3 regions of the Lentzea sp. NPDC055074 genome follow, and region 2 is predicted to be linked to each of the others. Evidence: riboswitches for the same ligand, from Rfam matches in the RefSeq annotation. Region 2 holds a riboswitch; each other region holds the start of a gene.
The links. A riboswitch is a leader RNA that binds a small molecule or an ion and turns the genes downstream of it on or off. The one in region 2 is predicted to bind glycine.
Positions count from the first base shown of each region.

Region 1 (5,267 bases), on a different contig from region 2:
CTCGCCGCACCGCGAACTCGGGAATTCACTCGTTTGCTGGACGAGCCGGACACGGGCAGTGGTCCACTCGGGGAAACTTTCGGGTCGCGTTTCGGTGGGGGTGCTGGGCGCGGTGCGCCAAGGCCCGCTATATTTGGTCACGGCGGCCCCGCTCCCAGTGACCCCCAGGCTGGTTGAGCGCGGCCGCCCTTTATTTTTCCCAAAAAACCTTTCCGTTCTGAGTGCAATCCTGTTGCGCCCTACCCTCTCGTACGCTGTAAGTTCCTCGTACACCGTAAGGGGGAGGAACGATGACTTCGACGACCGAGAAGGCCGTGGTGCACCCGCACCCGCAACGCTGGGCCGTGCTCGGCGTGCTCTGCCTGTCCGTGATGGTCGTGGTGCTGGACAACACCGTGCTCAACGTGGCGATCCCGTCCATCTCCACGGGCCTGGGCGCGAGCACCGCCGACATCCAGTGGATGATCAACGCCTACTCGCTGGCGCTGGCGGGCCTGCTGCTCACGACGGGGTCGCTGAGCGACAGGTTCGGCCGCAAGCGCGCACTTCTGGTGGGCCTGGTGCTGTTCGGCACGGGCAGTGCGGTCGCGGCCTACGCGAGCTCGTCCGAGGCGTTGATCGCGGCCCGCGGCTTCATGGGCATCGGCGCCGCCGTGCTGATGCCGGGCACGCTGGCCGTGCTGATGCAGCTCTTCGACGACAAGGAACGCCCGAAGGCCATCGGCATCTGGGCCGCTGTCACGAGCCTCGGCTTCGCGGCCGGGCCGGTGATCGGCGGCGCGCTGATCAAGCACTTCTGGTGGGGCTCGGTGTTCCTGATCAACGTGCCGGTGGCGGTCCTCGCGGTCGCGGCCGTCGCGATGCTGGTGCCGGAGTCCAAGGACCCGACCGTGCGCAAGCCGGACGTGCTCGGCTCGATCCTGTCGATCATCGGCATGGTGTCGATCGTGTACGCGGTGATCGAGGTGCCGGAGCACGGGTTCGGCTCGGCCGAGTTCGGCGTGCCGGTCGCGATCGGCCTGGTCACGATGACGGGTTTCGCCTTGTGGGAACGGCACACCGCCGACCCGATGCTCGACCTCGGGTTCTTCCGGAACCGCCGTTTCACCGGCGCGGTGGCGTCGGGCGTGCTGGCGGCGTTCGGCATGGCGGGCTCGCTCTTCCTGCTGACGCAACACCTTCAGGGCGTGCTCGGCTACAGCCCGCTGGAGGCGGGTGTGCGGGTGGCACCGATGGCGATCGCGTTGCTCGTCACCAGCAACACGTTGGGGCAGTTGGTGATGAAGCTCGGCGCGGGCACGGCGATGCTGCTGGGCATGACGATCGTCGCGGCCGGCGTGGCGTTGCTGTCGATCGGCACGACCTACCCGCCGACGCTGGCCGGTCTGATCCTGATCGGCGTGGGTGTCGGTGTGTCCCAACCGGTCGCGGTCAACGCGCTGATGGGGTCGATCCCGCCGGAACGCGCCGGCATCGCGTCCGGGCTGTCGGGCACGCTGACGGAGCTGGGCTCCTCGTTCGGCATCGCGGTGCTCGGTGCGCTGCTGTCGGCGCGGTTCGTGGCCTCGTTGCCGGACGGAGTTCCGGGCCGGTCGCTTTCCGAGGCGCTGCACAGCGGCGCGGACATCACCGTCGTGCGCGAGGCGTTCTCCGACGGCATGAGCGTGAGCCTCGTGATCGGGGCGATCGCGGTGTTCCTGGGAGGTGTTGTGGCCAGCGTGTTGCTCAGGCGTGCATAGGATCGTCGGCGTGGACAGCGTCTGGTTCAGCAAACCCCGGCCCAGCAGCGGTCAGCCTCTCGGCCTCAGCCGGGAGGCGATCGTCCGCAAGGCGATGGAGATGCTGGACGAGCACGGCCTGCAGAAGCTGTCCATGCGCAAGCTCGCGGCGGCACTGGGCGCCGCCCCCATGTCGCTGTACTGGCACGTGCCGACGAAGGACGCGCTGATCGAGCTCTGCCTCGACGAGGTCTACGGCGAGTTCACCCTCCCCGATCCCGAGGCCGACTGGGAGACCGCGGTGCGCGGGATGATGCACGAGCTGCGCCAGCTCGCGCTCAAGCACCCGTGGTGGATCCGCGGGATCGGGGAGTTCAACACGTTCGGCCCGAACGCGGTGGCGTACGCGGACGCCATGTTCGAGCCGATGCTGCGTGCCGGGCTCTCGACCGTGGCCGCCGCCCAGTCGATCTCCGCGGTGGGCAGCTTCGTCAACGGGCACGCGATCGCGGAGGTCAACTTCCTCGGGCGCGGCGGGATGGACTCGCCGCCGGACCTGGCGAAGATCGCCGACCTCTACCGGGACGAGCACCCCCGCTACGTCGCGATGCTGGACGAGCCGGACCTGTGGACGCTGGACGGGCAGTTCGAGTTCGGACTGGACTGCGTGATCGACGGCATCAAGGCCCGCGTAGCCGCCCTCAGATAGGCGAAACCCCCGCAGCGGTTCACGCGTGCGGGGGCCTCATTCATTCAGTTGGCTTTCAGACCACGCTCTCGAGCGGCGTGTGCGGCAGACCGGTCGCCTCGGCCACCGGGCCGTTGGTCAGCTGACCGGCGTGCACGTTGAGACCCAGGGCCAACGAACGGTCGTCCTTCAGCGCCCGCGTCCAGCCCTTGTCGGCCAGCGCGACCGCGTACGGCAGCGTCACGTTGGTCAGCGCGTAGGTCGAGGTGCGCGGGACGGCGCCCGGCATGTTCGCGACGCAGTAGAACACCGAGTTGTGGACCTCGTAGGTCGGCTCGGCGTGCGTGGTGGCGCGCGAGTCCTCGAAGCAACCGCCCTGGTCGATGGCGATGTCGACGAGCACCGAACCCGGCTTCATGTCCGCGACGAGCGCGTTCGACACGAGCTTCGGGGCCGCGGCACCGGGGACGAGCACGGCGCCGATGACCAGGTCGGCCTCGCGGACGGCCTGCTCGATGGCGAACGAGTTCGAGGCGAGCGTGCGCAGCCGGCCCTGGAACTGGGCGTCGATCTGGCGCAGGCGGTCGACGTTGGTGTCGAGGATCTGCACGTCCGCGCCCATGCCGACGGCGATGGTGGCGGCGTTGACGCCCGCCACGCCGCCGCCGATGACGACCACGCGGGCCGGGGCGACACCGGGGACGCCACCGGGCAGCACGCCGCGGCCACCGGAGGGCTTCATCAGCGCGAACGCGCCGACCTGCGGGGCCAGCCTGCCCGCGACCTCGGACATCGGGGCGAGCAGCGGCAGCGAGCGGTTCGGCAGCTGCACGGTCTCGTAGGCGATGGCCGTGGTGCCGGACGCGAGCAGCGCCTCGGTCAGCGGCTTGTCGGCGGCGAGGTGCAGGTACGTGAAGAGGGTCTGACCGGCACGGAGACGCGGGTACTCCTCCGCGATCGGCTCCTTGACCTTGAGAACCAGGTCACCCTCGGCCCACACGTCGTTGGCGGTCGCGAGGATCTTGGCGCCCGCGGCGAGGTACTCCTCGTCCGTGATCGCGGAACCGAGACCGGCGCCCTGCTCGACGTAGACGTCGTGCCCGCGGCTGGTCAGCTCGTGCGCACCGGCAGGGGTGAGAGCGACGCGGTACTCGTGGTTCTTGATCTCGCGGGGAACTGCGATCCGCACGATGACTCCTCCGTTCGGTGGCCGACATCTCATAATGTGGGCCAGTCGCGAGGCCATGTCACTGTGCTGGCAGCACTATCTGCCACCCCCTGGTTTGTTCGTCTGGGACAGAGCGACCTGAGCCTCGTTCGCGTTCCCCTGGACCATCCCGCGTTGACACTCGGCGGGGGCCGCACATAGCGTTCGCCGCGGACAACTGAACACCGGCCGCGGCGCGCGAGCGCCAGAACCCGCGTGGGAGAGACCTCGACGAACCGGTCGGGGCGCCGAAGGGGCAAGCTCCCGCACACTCTCAGGCAGCAAGACCACTCGGGGTAGGCAACTCTGCACGGCGGAGGGGGCGCAAGTTTCCTGATCCGTCACAGCCAGAGGAGTCGCCGCCGTGGAGTTCCCCGAGAACCTGCTCTACACCGTCGAGCACGAGTGGGTCGACTGGACGCCGGGCACCCAGGACCCGCTGACCTGCGGAATCACCGAGTACGCCGCCGACGCCCTCGGCGACATCGTGTACATCCAGCTTCCCGAGGTCGGTGCCGAGGTCGTCACCAACGAGGTCTGCGGCGAGCTGGAGTCCACCAAGTCCGTCAGCGACCTGTTCTCGCCCGTCACCGGTGAGGTGATCGAGGTCAACAGCGCCGTCGTGGACGACCCGGCGGTCGTGAACAGCGACCCGTACGGCGCCGGCTGGCTCTTCAGGGTCCGCGTGGACTCGGCGGAGAACCTGCTCACGGCGGCGAAGTACGCCGAGCTCACCAAGTCCGACTGACATGGGCCTGACTGACCGCTCCACCACCACGAAGGACTGATCAGTGGCGATCAGCGTTTTCGACCTCTTCTCCGTCGGCATCGGACCGTCCAGCTCCCACACGGTCGGACCGATGCGCGCGGCCGCGATGTTCGTCGACAAGCTCGGCGACGGAGTGTCCTCAGTGGACCGCGTGCACGTCGAGCTGTTCGGCTCGCTCGGCGCCACCGGACACGGGCACGGCAGTCCCAAGGCCGTGTTCCTGGGTCTCGAAGGCAACCTGCCCGAAGAAGTCGACCCCGCGGCCGCGGCCCACCGCGTCGAAGAGATCATCTCCGGCGGCCGGCTGAAGCTCGGCGGCGCGCACGAGATCGACTTCGTGCACGACCGCGACCTCGTCATGCACCGCCGCAAGTCACTCCCGTTGCACCCCAACGGGATGAGCTTCGAGGCGTTCAGCGGCGGGAAGTCGGTCGAGCACGCCGTCTACTACTCGATCGGCGGCGGTTTCGTCGTCGACGAGAACGCGTCGGGCACCGACCGGATCAAGCCCGACTCGACGCCGTTGGCACACCCGTTCCTGACCGGCGACCAGCTCCTCGCGCGCTGCCGCGAGACCGGCCTGTCGATCAGCGAGATCATGATGGCCAACGAGCTGTCGTGGCGCACGGAAGCCGAGGTCCGCGAAGGACTCCTGCACATCTGGCACGTCATGCAGGAGTGCGTCGAACGCGGCTGCACCGAGCACGGCGTCCTGCCGGGCGGCCTGAAGGTGCGCCGCCGCGCCGCCGAGATGCGCAGGACGCTGGAGAAGGAGCACTTCGTCACCGACCCGCTGCGGGTCATGGACTGGGTGACGCTCTTCGCGCTGGCCGTCAACGAGGAGAACGCGGCAGGCGGCCGTGTCGTCACCGCACCGACCAACGG
Region 1 covers NZ_JBSGUQ010000014.1:11,674-16,940, reverse strand. Annotated here, with positions in the region: gene ACWF7A_RS28180 (MFS transporter) at 291-1,739, shown strand; gene ACWF7A_RS28175 (TetR/AcrR family transcriptional regulator) at 1,750-2,427, shown strand; gene ald (alanine dehydrogenase) at 2,483-3,595, opposite strand; glycine riboswitch at 3,821-3,913, shown strand; gene gcvH (glycine cleavage system protein GcvH) at 3,978-4,361, shown strand; gene ACWF7A_RS28160 (L-serine ammonia-lyase) at 4,405-5,267, shown strand, end outside.
Region 1: it holds a riboswitch for glycine, as region 2 does, so the genes downstream of both, gcvH (glycine cleavage system protein GcvH) here and gcvP (aminomethyl-transferring glycine dehydrogenase) in region 2, are expected to answer to the same signal.

Region 2 (5,267 bases):
GTCGCGCACGAGCACGACCTCCGTGCGGCGCTGGGGGTTCCGGGCGACCGGGACGGCGTCGAGGTGCGGGCGGCGCTGGTGCGGCCGTTGCAGGAGCTCGACCAGCGGATGCGGGAGAACGACGTGCCCGCGTTGCGGATCACGCTGGAGCACGGGGACCGCGTGCTCGGGCACGGCGAGCCGGCCGGGACGTTGCGGACGACGTCGTTCGAGCTGATGCGGGCCATCGGCGGGCGGCGGTCGGCCGACCAGATCAAGGCGCTGCCGTGGGACGGCGATCCGGACGTGTGGATCTCGTCGCTGGCGTTGTTCGGTCGGCACCGGCCGGAGCCGTTCGAGGAGTAACTTCCTCGGCTGTGAGCGACTGGCTGGCGGACACGCGCGACTCCTACGACACGGTGGCGGTCAGCTACGCGGACCTCACGCGCGGCCTGCTCGACGGCCTGCCGCACCTGCGGGCGGCGCTGCGGCTGTTCGCGGAGGAGGTCAGCGGCCCGGTCGTGGACGTCGGCTGCGGGCCCGGTGACATCACCGCGCTGCTGCACGGGTTCGGTGTGGACGTGTCCGGGATCGACCTCTCCCCCGCGATGATCGCGCTCGCGCGGGAGAGCCACCCCGGGCTGCGGTTCGAGGTGGGGTCGATGACCGAGCCGATCGGCGGTGAGCTCGGCGGGATCCTCGCCTGGTGGTCGTTGATCCACGTGCCCGACGAGCTCGTTCCCGTGGTGTTCGGGCACTTCCGCGAGGCGCTGCGGCCGGGCGGGTTGCTGCAGCTGGGTTTCCACGTCGGGGACCGCACCAACCGCAAGACCACGGGCTACGGAGGGCACCCGATGCGGGTGGACGTGCACCTGCGGCCGCCGGACCGGGTGGCGGGCTGGCTGCGGGACGCGGGCTTCACCGTCGAGGCGCGGTGGCTGTTCGGCGAGAACGGCGAGGACGGCGCGGTGCTGTTCGCCCGGCGCGGGTGAGACCATCTGCGCCGTGTCAGAGGAACAGATCTGCCAGCGTTGCGGTGAGACGGTCGAGCTGGAGACCGAGGACTTCGAGCTGTTCGAGCGGATGCACCCGGACTGCTTCCACTTCGCGTTCGAGCACGACCTGAACCAGCCCGGTCTGAGCGCCGACGAGAACTGCGGCGACGACGCCTGCCCCGTCGGGGCGTGAAAAAGGGGCGCACCCCCGAGTGCGCCCCTTCTCCCTCGAACCACGTCAGCTGCTGTACGCCTCGAGCGGCGGGCAGGAGCAGACCAGGTTGCGGTCGCCCTTCGCGCCGTCGATGCGGCGGACCGGCGGCCAGATCTTCGGCGTGCTGCTCTGGCCCGCGGGGAAGACGGCCTCCTCGCGGGTGTACGGGTGGTTCCACTCGCCGGTCGTCACGCAGGCCGCGGTGTGCGGGGCGTTGCGCAGCGGGTTGTCCTCGACGGGCCACTCGCCGGCGCCGACGCGGTCGATCTCGCGCTTGATGGCGATCATGGCGTCGATGAACCGGTCGATCTCGGCCAGGTCCTCGGACTCGGTCGGCTCGACCATCAGGGTGCCCGCGACCGGGAACGACATCGTCGGGGCGTGCAGGCCGTAGTCGGCGAGGCGCTTCGCGACGTCGTCCACCGTCACGCCGGTGGCCTTGGTGATCGGGCGCAGGTCGAGGATGCACTCGTGGGCGACGAAGCCGCCCTCGCCGGTGTAGAGGACCGGGTAGTGCTCGTCGAGGCGGCGGGCCACGTAGTTCGCGGCCGCCACGGCGGTCAGGGTGGCGCGGCGCAGGCCGTCGCCGCCCATCATGCGCACGTAGGCCCACGAGATCGGCAGGATCGACGCGGACCCCCACGGGGCGCCCGAGATCGGGCCGACACCGGTGGCCGGGCCGGCCGTCGGCTGCAGCGGGTGGTTCGGCAGGAACGGGGCGAGGTGGGACTTCACGCCGATCGGGCCGACGCCGGGGCCACCGCCGCCGTGGGGGATGCAGAACGTCTTGTGCAGGTTCAGGTGCGAGACGTCCGAACCGAACTTGCCGTAGCGGGCGAGGCCGATCAGCGCGTTGAGGTTCGCGCCGTCGACGTACACCTGGCCGCCCGCGTCGTGGACCAGGCCGCAGACCTCGCGGACGGTGTCCTCGTACACGCCGTGGGTCGACGGGTAGGTGATCATGATCGCGGCCAGGTCGTCCGCGTGCTCGGCGACCGTGGAACGCAGGTGGCCCATGTCGATGTTGCCCTTGTCGTCGCACTTCACGACGACGACGCGCATGCCGGCCATGACGGCGGACGCGGCGTTGGTGCCGTGCGCGGACGACGGGATCAGGCAGACGTCGCGGTCGGCGTTGCCGTTCGCGCGGTGGTACGCGCGGATCGCCAGCAGACCGGCGAACTCACCCTGCGAGCCGGCGTTGGGCTGCAGCGAGACGGCGTCGTAGCCGGTGACCTCGGCGAGCCACGCCTCCAGGTCGGACACGATCTTCAGCAGACCGCGGGCGTCCTCGACGGGCGCGAACGGGTGCAGCGTCGAGAACTCCGGCCAGGTGATGGACTCCATCTCCGCGGTGGCGTTCAGCTTCATCGTGCAGGAGCCGAGCGGGATCATGCTGCGGTCGAGCGCCACGTCCTTGTCGGACAGCGCGCGCAGGTAGCGCAGCAGCGCGGTCTCGGAGCGGTGCGCGTGGAAGACCGGGTGCGTCAGGTAGTCCGAGGTGCGGCGCAGGTCGGCCGGGATGCCGTCGGCGGTGTCGGCGTCGATCGCGTCCACATCGGACCCGGTGACCCCGAAGGCCTCCCACACGGCGATGATGTGCGCGCGCGTGGTCTTCTCGTCGCAAGCGATCGCGACGACGTCGGCGTCGACGAGGCGCAGGTTGATGCCGGCCTCGCGAGCCTTCGCGACGACCGCCGCGGCCTGGCCCTCGACGCGGACCTCGACGGTGTCGAAGAACTCGCCGTGTACGACGTCCAGACCGGCCTCGCACAGGCCCGTGGCGAGCACGGTCGCGAGGCGGTGCACGCGGGTCGCGATCGAACGCAGGCCCTCGGGACCGTGGTAGACGGCGTACATGGACGCGATGACGGCCAGCAGCACCTGTGCGGTGCAGATGTTCGACGTGGCCTTCTCGCGGCGGATGTGCTGCTCGCGCGTCTGCAGCGCGAGGCGGTAGGCGAGCGAGCCGTCCGAGTCGACGGAGACGCCCACGAGACGGCCGGGCAGCTGACGCTCCAGACCGGACCGGACGGCCATGTAACCCGCGTGCGGGCCGCCGAAGCCGATCGGGACGCCGAAGCGCTGGGTGGTGCCGACGACGACGTCCGCGCCGATCTCGCCCGGCGCGCGCAGCAGCGTCAGCGCCAGCAGGTCGGCGACGACGACGGCCTGCGCACCGGCGTTGTGGATCTCCTCGATGAGCGCCTTCTGGTCGCGCACCACACCGGACGCGCCGGGGTAGGACAGCAGCACGCCGAAGAAGTCACCGCCGAGGCCCAGGCCCTCGATGCCCTGCGACAGGTCGGCGACGACGATCTCGATGCCGAGCGGCTCGGCGCGCGTCTCGATTACGGCGAGCGTCTGGGGCAGCGTGTCGGAGTCGATGACGAACTTGTTCGACTTGGACTTGCCGGCGCGGCGCACGAGCGTCATCGCCTCGGCGGCCGCGGTCGACTCGTCCAGCATGGACGCGTTCGCGACCGGCAGGCCCGTCAGGTCGCCGACCATCGTCTGGAAGTTCAGCAGCGCCTCGAGACGGCCCTGCGAGATCTCCGGCTGGTACGGCGTGTACGCGGTGTACCAGGCGGGCGACTCGAGCACGTTGCGCAGGATCACGCCCGGCGTCACGGTGTCGTAGTAGCCCAGGCCGATCATCTGCGTCATCGGGCGGTTCTGCGACGCGAGCTCGCGCAGCTCCGCGAGCGCCTCGGTCTCGGTGGCCGGGGCGGGCAGGTCCAGCACGAGGTCGCGCTCGTGGATGGACGAAGGCACCGCGTGCTGCGCCAGCTCCTCGAGCGACCCGACGCCGATGACGTCGAGGATGCGCGCGAGTTCGGCGGGGCGCGGGCCGACGTGGCGGTCGGCGAACGGGGTGCCGTGCTCGAGAGCGGCGAGCGGAATGCGGTCCTGCGTCATCAAACGCCTCCGGGGGGCTGCGGGCACACGTGTCCTGGTGCCCTCCCCGCTCTGTCCGTACCCGATGTCGGGCGCCTGAGAGGTTCACCCACCTGCACAGGCTGGGCTTTCACCGTCGGCGGGATCCCGGGGGATCCACTTTCCAGAGGCGTCTCGCTCGAGCGGTCCTGGATGCCTGAGAGGTTCCCGGGGAGGGACTTGCTCCTTCGGCGCCGGGCTCGGGGCCCGGTCTCTCCCGCCTGAGTTCAGCGACTACCCGCGAAGAATACCCGCAGGCAGTCCAGGTAGTCCCTAGGGACGCGACCTACGTCTCAGCACCGAGACCGGTGAGCACCCGTGCGACCGGGTCCGCCGGGTCGTCGCGGAGCGCTTCGAGCAGGTGCCGGGTGCCCACGACCGCGTCCCCGCGCCGGGCGGCGACGAGCTTCGCCCGTTCCACCGCGCGTTCCACGGTGCCGCCCGCGGGCAACGCGGACGGGTCCACGCCCGCCTCTCGCAGGGCCGCGGCGCCACCGGTCTCGAACTCCGCCTTGAGCCTGCGGCCCGCCACCGCGAGCTGGTGGTCGACGGTCAGCACCGCCTCGACGAGGTCCCGTGACGAGAGGTCACGCCGTGCGGCGACCGCGAGCCGTTCGGCCTCGTTGCGCACGACGGTCAGCATCGGACCGCCGAGCCCCTGGCCGCGCGAGACGAGCTTGGTCAGCCAGCGCACGTACCCGCCGCCGGACTCGCCCTCCAGGGCTCCCGCCTTGCGCAGCAACCACACGGCGGGTGCTTCCTCCTGCTCGGCGTAGGGCCGCGCGGCGTCGGCTCGCACGGCGTCGGCCGTCGCCTCGACGTCCACACCGCGCACCACGAACAGGTCGGCCGCACGACCGGAGTCCTGCGCCAGCAACGCGAGCGAGAGGTGGGTCGTGGTCAGCACGCCTTCGCCCGCCTGGCCGGCAGCGGCGAGGAGACAGTCCTCCAGCGCGCGGCTGACGGGCAGAACGGTGTCCACGCGGGCCAGGTCGCAGGCGGCGCTCATCAGCGCCGTGACGTCCGGATGGGACTCGGGAACGACACCGCCGTCGTCACCGGCCCAGTGCTCGGTCCCCCGCGCCATCGCCTGGGCCGCCAGCGACCTCACGCCGAGCTTGCGGCCCGGACCGATGGTGTCG
Region 2 covers NZ_JBSGUQ010000020.1:140,856-146,122, forward strand. Annotated here, with positions in the region: gene ACWF7A_RS35365 (maleylpyruvate isomerase family mycothiol-dependent enzyme) at 1-345, shown strand, start outside; gene ACWF7A_RS35370 (class I SAM-dependent methyltransferase) at 357-971, shown strand; gene ACWF7A_RS35375 (hypothetical protein) at 985-1,167, shown strand; gene gcvP (aminomethyl-transferring glycine dehydrogenase) at 1,213-4,107, opposite strand; glycine riboswitch at 4,260-4,355, opposite strand; gene ACWF7A_RS35385 (Clp protease N-terminal domain-containing protein) at 4,412-5,267, opposite strand, start outside.

Region 3 (5,267 bases), on a different contig from region 2:
ATGGGTGTGGCGGAGGCTCGAATTATGGAACTGCGTCGGTCTGGAGTAATTGGATGAATGTTCGGGTGCGCATTAATAGCGCCACGAAGGCGTGACGGTGCGTGATGGGGGACGTTCGGCATCCGGGTGAGGCCCGGTGCAACAGTCTCTCTTCCAAGCTGTGGGATGCGAGGGAGTCCGTGTTCACCTCGTGCCCAGGACATCGGCGCTGTTGACGCCCCTCTTTAGCCGCCATTCGGGTGACGTTGGGCGCCGTGCAGGCGTGTGCCGCTGGCGGAACCCCGGGACGGTTTGGCGTGGTCGTTGTTCATCGGCCGGGTGAATGAGGGACCATGTCGGGTGACACGGGCGGCCGGCCGCCCGACCGGTGAACCACACGGACGGAGAGGTACCTGTGAACCTCAAGAAGGTGCTAGTGCTGGCGGGCGTCGCGCTGGTGCTGTTCCTCCTGATCACCCAGCCCGAGCAGTCCGCTTCGGCGGTCCAGCAGGTTCTCGGCTGGCTGCGTCAGGGGGCGGAGTCGATCATCACCTTCATCAGGAGCCTCTTCGGGACGGCCACCCCGCTCAGCTAGTGACGGACGGTGATCCTCGGCCATCTGCGTTGAGCCGGATGGGTGGAAAGCGGCCAATCACGCACTGGTAACGGGTGTTCTGGCGATTCAGGGTCTGGCGATTGTCAGACCTACCGAATACCTTCCGCTGCAATGGCCGATCCCCGACCGACGAGGAGGCACATATGGTCGAGGACTCCGGGGTCCACGAGCTGTTGCAGCAGTGGGCGGCTGAACGGTCTGATGACGCAGAGATGCAGGAGGTGAACCGGATCAAGAACGCGTGGCTCGCGGAGGCTCCCCCCTCGGCGCCTGGCATCCCCGTCCAGCGGGGCGGCAGGAGCGGGTCGCGTGGCTTGGTCAAGGTCGACTCGGCGGATCCGGCCTACGTGGCCGCGATGCGCAAGCGGGCGCCGGAGGCACCCGAGGCACTGCTCGCCGCCGCGGCGAGCTACTGGCAGCTGGTGGGCGACGTCGCCGAGGCCGAGCAGTGGTGGGACGCGGGCATCAGCCCGTTGGACCAGCGCGCGCTCGACTACCGCGCGGCCGGCCTGTCCCCTGCCGACCTCGGGAGGCGCCTGGGACCGATGACGGTTCTCCAGCACCTTCGTCGTGGCTCCGCCGCGGCCTGGTGTGTTGCTCGTCTGCAGAGGCAGCGCCGGGACGGCGTGGCGTAGTGGACCGGGGCTCCGCGATTGGGGCCCCCATGTTCGCGGACTGCGCTCACCCCGATCGTTCCGCGTGTTCTGTGGGGGCCGAGCCCCCACGCCCCAGCCGGGGGCAAGCCCCCGGACCCCCACGGGGTGGCCTCCGTCAGGAGGCCTCACCCAAGTAGTCTGAGGTCGTGCGCGGCCTCCTTACTCCCCAACGTGTGCTGATCGCGTTCGCCTGTCTGGCGGCGTTGATCGTCTGTTGCGGGCTCGCCTGGTGGCAGTGGCAGCGCTTCGAGTCCGCCAGCGGCACGTTCCAGAACCTCGGGTACGTGCTCCAGTGGCCGCTCTTCGGCCTCTTCCCCCTTTTCATGGTGTGGCGGTTCCGCCGGCTGGCACGTCAGCGGCGTGACGAGGATCCGGTTGCACCTGCTCCCAGGCCGGAAAGTACGGTTGTCGCCGTCAAACCCGCGCCTGTCGAGCACCTCGACGATGACGAAGACGCGGAGCTCGCGGCCTACAACCGCATGCTCGCGGACCTCAACGCGCGGGACGGTCGTTGAGCGAAGGCGGGCAGATGAAGGGTGCGTTGACCCGGTTCAGGGTCATGGCTTACGTGGTCGGAGTCTTCCTGCTGCTCCTGGTCGTGGCGATGGTGCTCAAGTACGCCGCGGACATGGGTGGCGCGATGAAGGTCGTCGGCCCGATCCACGGCTTCCTCTACGCCATCTACCTGGTGATTTCCGTCGACCTGGCGCTCAAGCTGCGCTGGTCGATCAAGGGCACCCTGCTGGTCCTGATCGCCGGCACGATCCCGTTCCTGTCCTTCTGGGCGGAGCGCAAGGTGGTCGAGAAGACCGCGCAGGGCGTGCCGTTGTGACGTTTGGCCTGCTAGCGTCTGGGGCTACCAACTGAACACGGCCGTCGATGTCGCGCGGGAGAGTCCCCTTCAGCGGGGACACCGTAGGAGCAACTCCTCCCCGGAATCTCTCAGGTACAGGTACCGCACGACGAAGGCAACTCTGGAAAGCAGGCTGCTCGGCAGCCTCGCCCACGGTGCAAGTCACGCTCTGCGTGGCGAAGCTCTCAGGCTCATGACAGAGGGGGAGGCTCGCTCTAGTGAGGAGTCTCCGATGGACCGTGTCATTCTTCTGATGCCTCAGCCGGCCGCGTCCGGTCCTTTGGCGCACCCTGGAGGAGCGTTCTGATGTCCCGCCTCACGCCTCTGAACGCCGAGCACGAGCAGCTCGGCGCGATGTTCACCGACTTCGCGGGCTGGCGGATGCCGCTGCGCTACTCGTCCGAGCTCGCGGAGCACCACGCGGTGCGCCAGACCGCGGGCCTCTTCGACCTCACGCACATGGGTGAGATCGTCCTGACCGGCCCGCAGGCGGGGGAGGCCCTCGACTTCGCGCTCGTCGGCCACATCTCGGCGCTGGCCGTCGGCAAGGCGCGCTACACGATGATCACGCAGGCCGACGGCGGCGTGATCGACGACCTGATCGTGTACCGCCTGGGCGACCAGGAGTTCATGGTCGTCGCGAACGCCTCCAACGCTTCAGTGGTGGCTGAAGCACTGGTCGAGCGCGCCGCCGGCTTCGACACCGTCGTCGCGGACAAGTCGACGGACTACGCCCTGATCGCGATCCAGGGCCCCAAGTCCGTCGAGATCCTGTCCGGCCTGACCGAGACGGACCTGGCGTCGGTCAAGTACTACGCCTCGTACCCGTCCACGGTGGCCGGTGTCGACGCCCTGCTGGCACGCACCGGCTACACCGGCGAGGAGGGCTTCGAGCTGTTCGTCGCGCCCGCCGACGCGCCGGCCGTCTGGGCGGCGCTGCTGACCGCGGGCGAGACGCACGAGCTCAAGCCGTGCGGTCTCGGCTGCCGCGACACGCTGCGCCTCGAAGCCGGGATGCCCTTGTACGGCAACGAGCTCACCACGTCGCTGACGCCGTACAACGCGAACCTGGGCCGCGTCGTGAAGCTCGACAAGCCGGGCGACTTCGTGGGCCGTGACGCGCTGACCAAGGTCGCCGAGTCCGGTGTGGACTCGGTCCTGGTCGGGCTGAAGACCCCCGAGCGCCGTGCCCCGCGCCACGGGTACGCGGTGCTGAACGGCGACGAGGTCGTGGGCGAGGTGACGTCGGGCGCGCTGTCCCCGACCCTCGGCTACTCCGTCGCCATGGCCTACGTGACGAAGGCCAGTGCCGAGCCGGGCACCCAGTTGCTGGTGGACGTCCGCGGCAAGAAGCAGCCGGTCGAGGTCGTCGCACTTCCGTTCTACAAGCGCGCCAAGTAGGGAGATCTTCCAGATGTCCGACCAGTTCAACGCTTCCCTCGCGGAGTACGACCCCGAGGTGGCCGAGGCCGTTGCGGCCGAGCTGGCTCGCCAGCAGGGCACGCTCGAGATGATCGCCTCGGAGAACTTCACGCCCGTCTCGGTGCTGCAGGCGCAGGGCTCGGTGCTGACGAACAAGTACGCCGAGGGCTACCCCGGCCGCCGCTACTACGGCGGGTGCGAGCACGTGGACGTCGTCGAGCGCCTCGCCATCGAGCGCATCAAGTCGCTCTTCGGCGCCGGCTTCGCGAACGTCCAGCCGCACTCGGGCGCGCAGGCCAACGCGGCCGCGATGTTCGCGCTGCTCCAGCCCGGCGACACGATCCTCGGCCTGGACCTCGCGCACGGCGGCCACCTGACGCACGGCATGCGGATCAACTTCTCCGGCAAGCTCTACAACGTCGTGCCGTACCACGTCGCGGACTCCGACGGCCGCGTCGACATGGCCGAGGTCGAGCGCCTGGCGACCGAGCACCGCCCGAAGCTGATCGTCGCGGGCTGGTCCGCCTACCCGCGTCAGCTGGACTTCGCCGAGTTCCGCCGCATCGCGGACTCGGTCGAGGCCTACCTGATGGTCGACATGGCGCACTTCGCCGGCCTCGTCGCCGCCGACCTGCACCCGTCGCCCGTGCCGCACGCGCACGTCACGACGACCACGACCCACAAGACCCTCGGCGGTCCCCGTGGCGGCGTGATCCTGTCGAACGACGCCGACATCGCCAAGAAGATCAACTCGGCGGTGTTCCCCGGCCAGCAGGGCGGCCCGCTGGAGCACGTCATCGCGGCCAAGGCCGTGGCGTTCAAGCACGCCGCCTCGCCGGAGTTCGCGGACCGCCAGCGCCGCACCCTCGAAGGCTCGCGGATCCTCGCCGAGCGCCTGTCGCAGGCGGACGTCGCGGCCGCGGGCGTGAAGGTGCTGACCGGCGGCACGGACGTGCACCTGGTCCTCGTCGACCTGGTGAGCTCCGAGCTCGACGGCAAGCAGGCCGAGGACGTGCTGCACCAGATCGGCATCACGGTCAACCGCAACGCCGTCCCCAACGACCCGCGTCCGCCGATGGTGACGTCCGGTCTGCGGATCGGCACGCCGGCGCTCGCGACCCGCGGGTTCGGCGAGGTCGACTTCACCGAGGTCGCCGACGTGATCGCGGAGGCCCTCAAGCCGAACGCGGCGATCGACGAGCTGCGCGCGCGTGTCGAGGTGCTGGCGGCGAAGCACCCGCTGTACTCGACTCTCTGAGCCGAACCGCGAAGGGGCGCCACCGGAGAACGGTGGCGCCCCTTCGCGTTCTGCGAACCCTGGAGCGAAACGACGGGAACCCCGGCCCCTTCCCCAGGGCCGGGGTTTCACCGTGTCAGGGTGATGTGTGTCTCAGATGGACCGTCCTAACGGGACGCTGTGGGGTTACGCAGCCGGAGCCGTCACACCAGGCGGGAGGCACTCGACGTTGCGCTTGCCGTTGGGCTGGATCACGAACCACGTGTTGCCGATGCCCTGGCCGGCCCACTTGCCCGGCGCCGGGTCCTTCGAATAGGTGTAGAGAGGCCAGCCGTCGATGGCGACCTGCTTCTTGCCGTCAGCGCGGGTGATCAGCGAGACCAGCTTCGAGTCGACGCCTTCCAGCTGCGGAACCGTGTCCGAGAACAGCGGCGGCCACGTCACCGCGCACTGGTCGTTGCAGTTGGACTTGCCTTCCGGCTTCGGAACGTCCTTGTCGAAGCG
Region 3 covers NZ_JBSGUQ010000019.1:133,420-138,686, forward strand. Annotated here, with positions in the region: gene ACWF7A_RS34270 (CaiB/BaiF CoA transferase family protein) at 1-57, shown strand, start outside; gene ACWF7A_RS34275 (hypothetical protein) at 395-574, shown strand; gene ACWF7A_RS34280 (transcriptional regulator) at 739-1,230, shown strand; gene ACWF7A_RS34285 (hypothetical protein) at 1,398-1,766, shown strand; gene ACWF7A_RS34290 (DUF3817 domain-containing protein) at 1,781-2,083, shown strand; glycine riboswitch at 2,129-2,219, shown strand; glycine riboswitch at 2,221-2,311, shown strand; gene gcvT (glycine cleavage system aminomethyltransferase GcvT) at 2,411-3,505, shown strand; gene glyA (serine hydroxymethyltransferase) at 3,519-4,784, shown strand; gene ACWF7A_RS34305 (COG4315 family predicted lipoprotein) at 4,950-5,267, opposite strand, start outside.
Region 3: it holds a riboswitch for glycine, as region 2 does, so the genes downstream of both, gcvT (glycine cleavage system aminomethyltransferase GcvT) here and gcvP (aminomethyl-transferring glycine dehydrogenase) in region 2, are expected to answer to the same signal.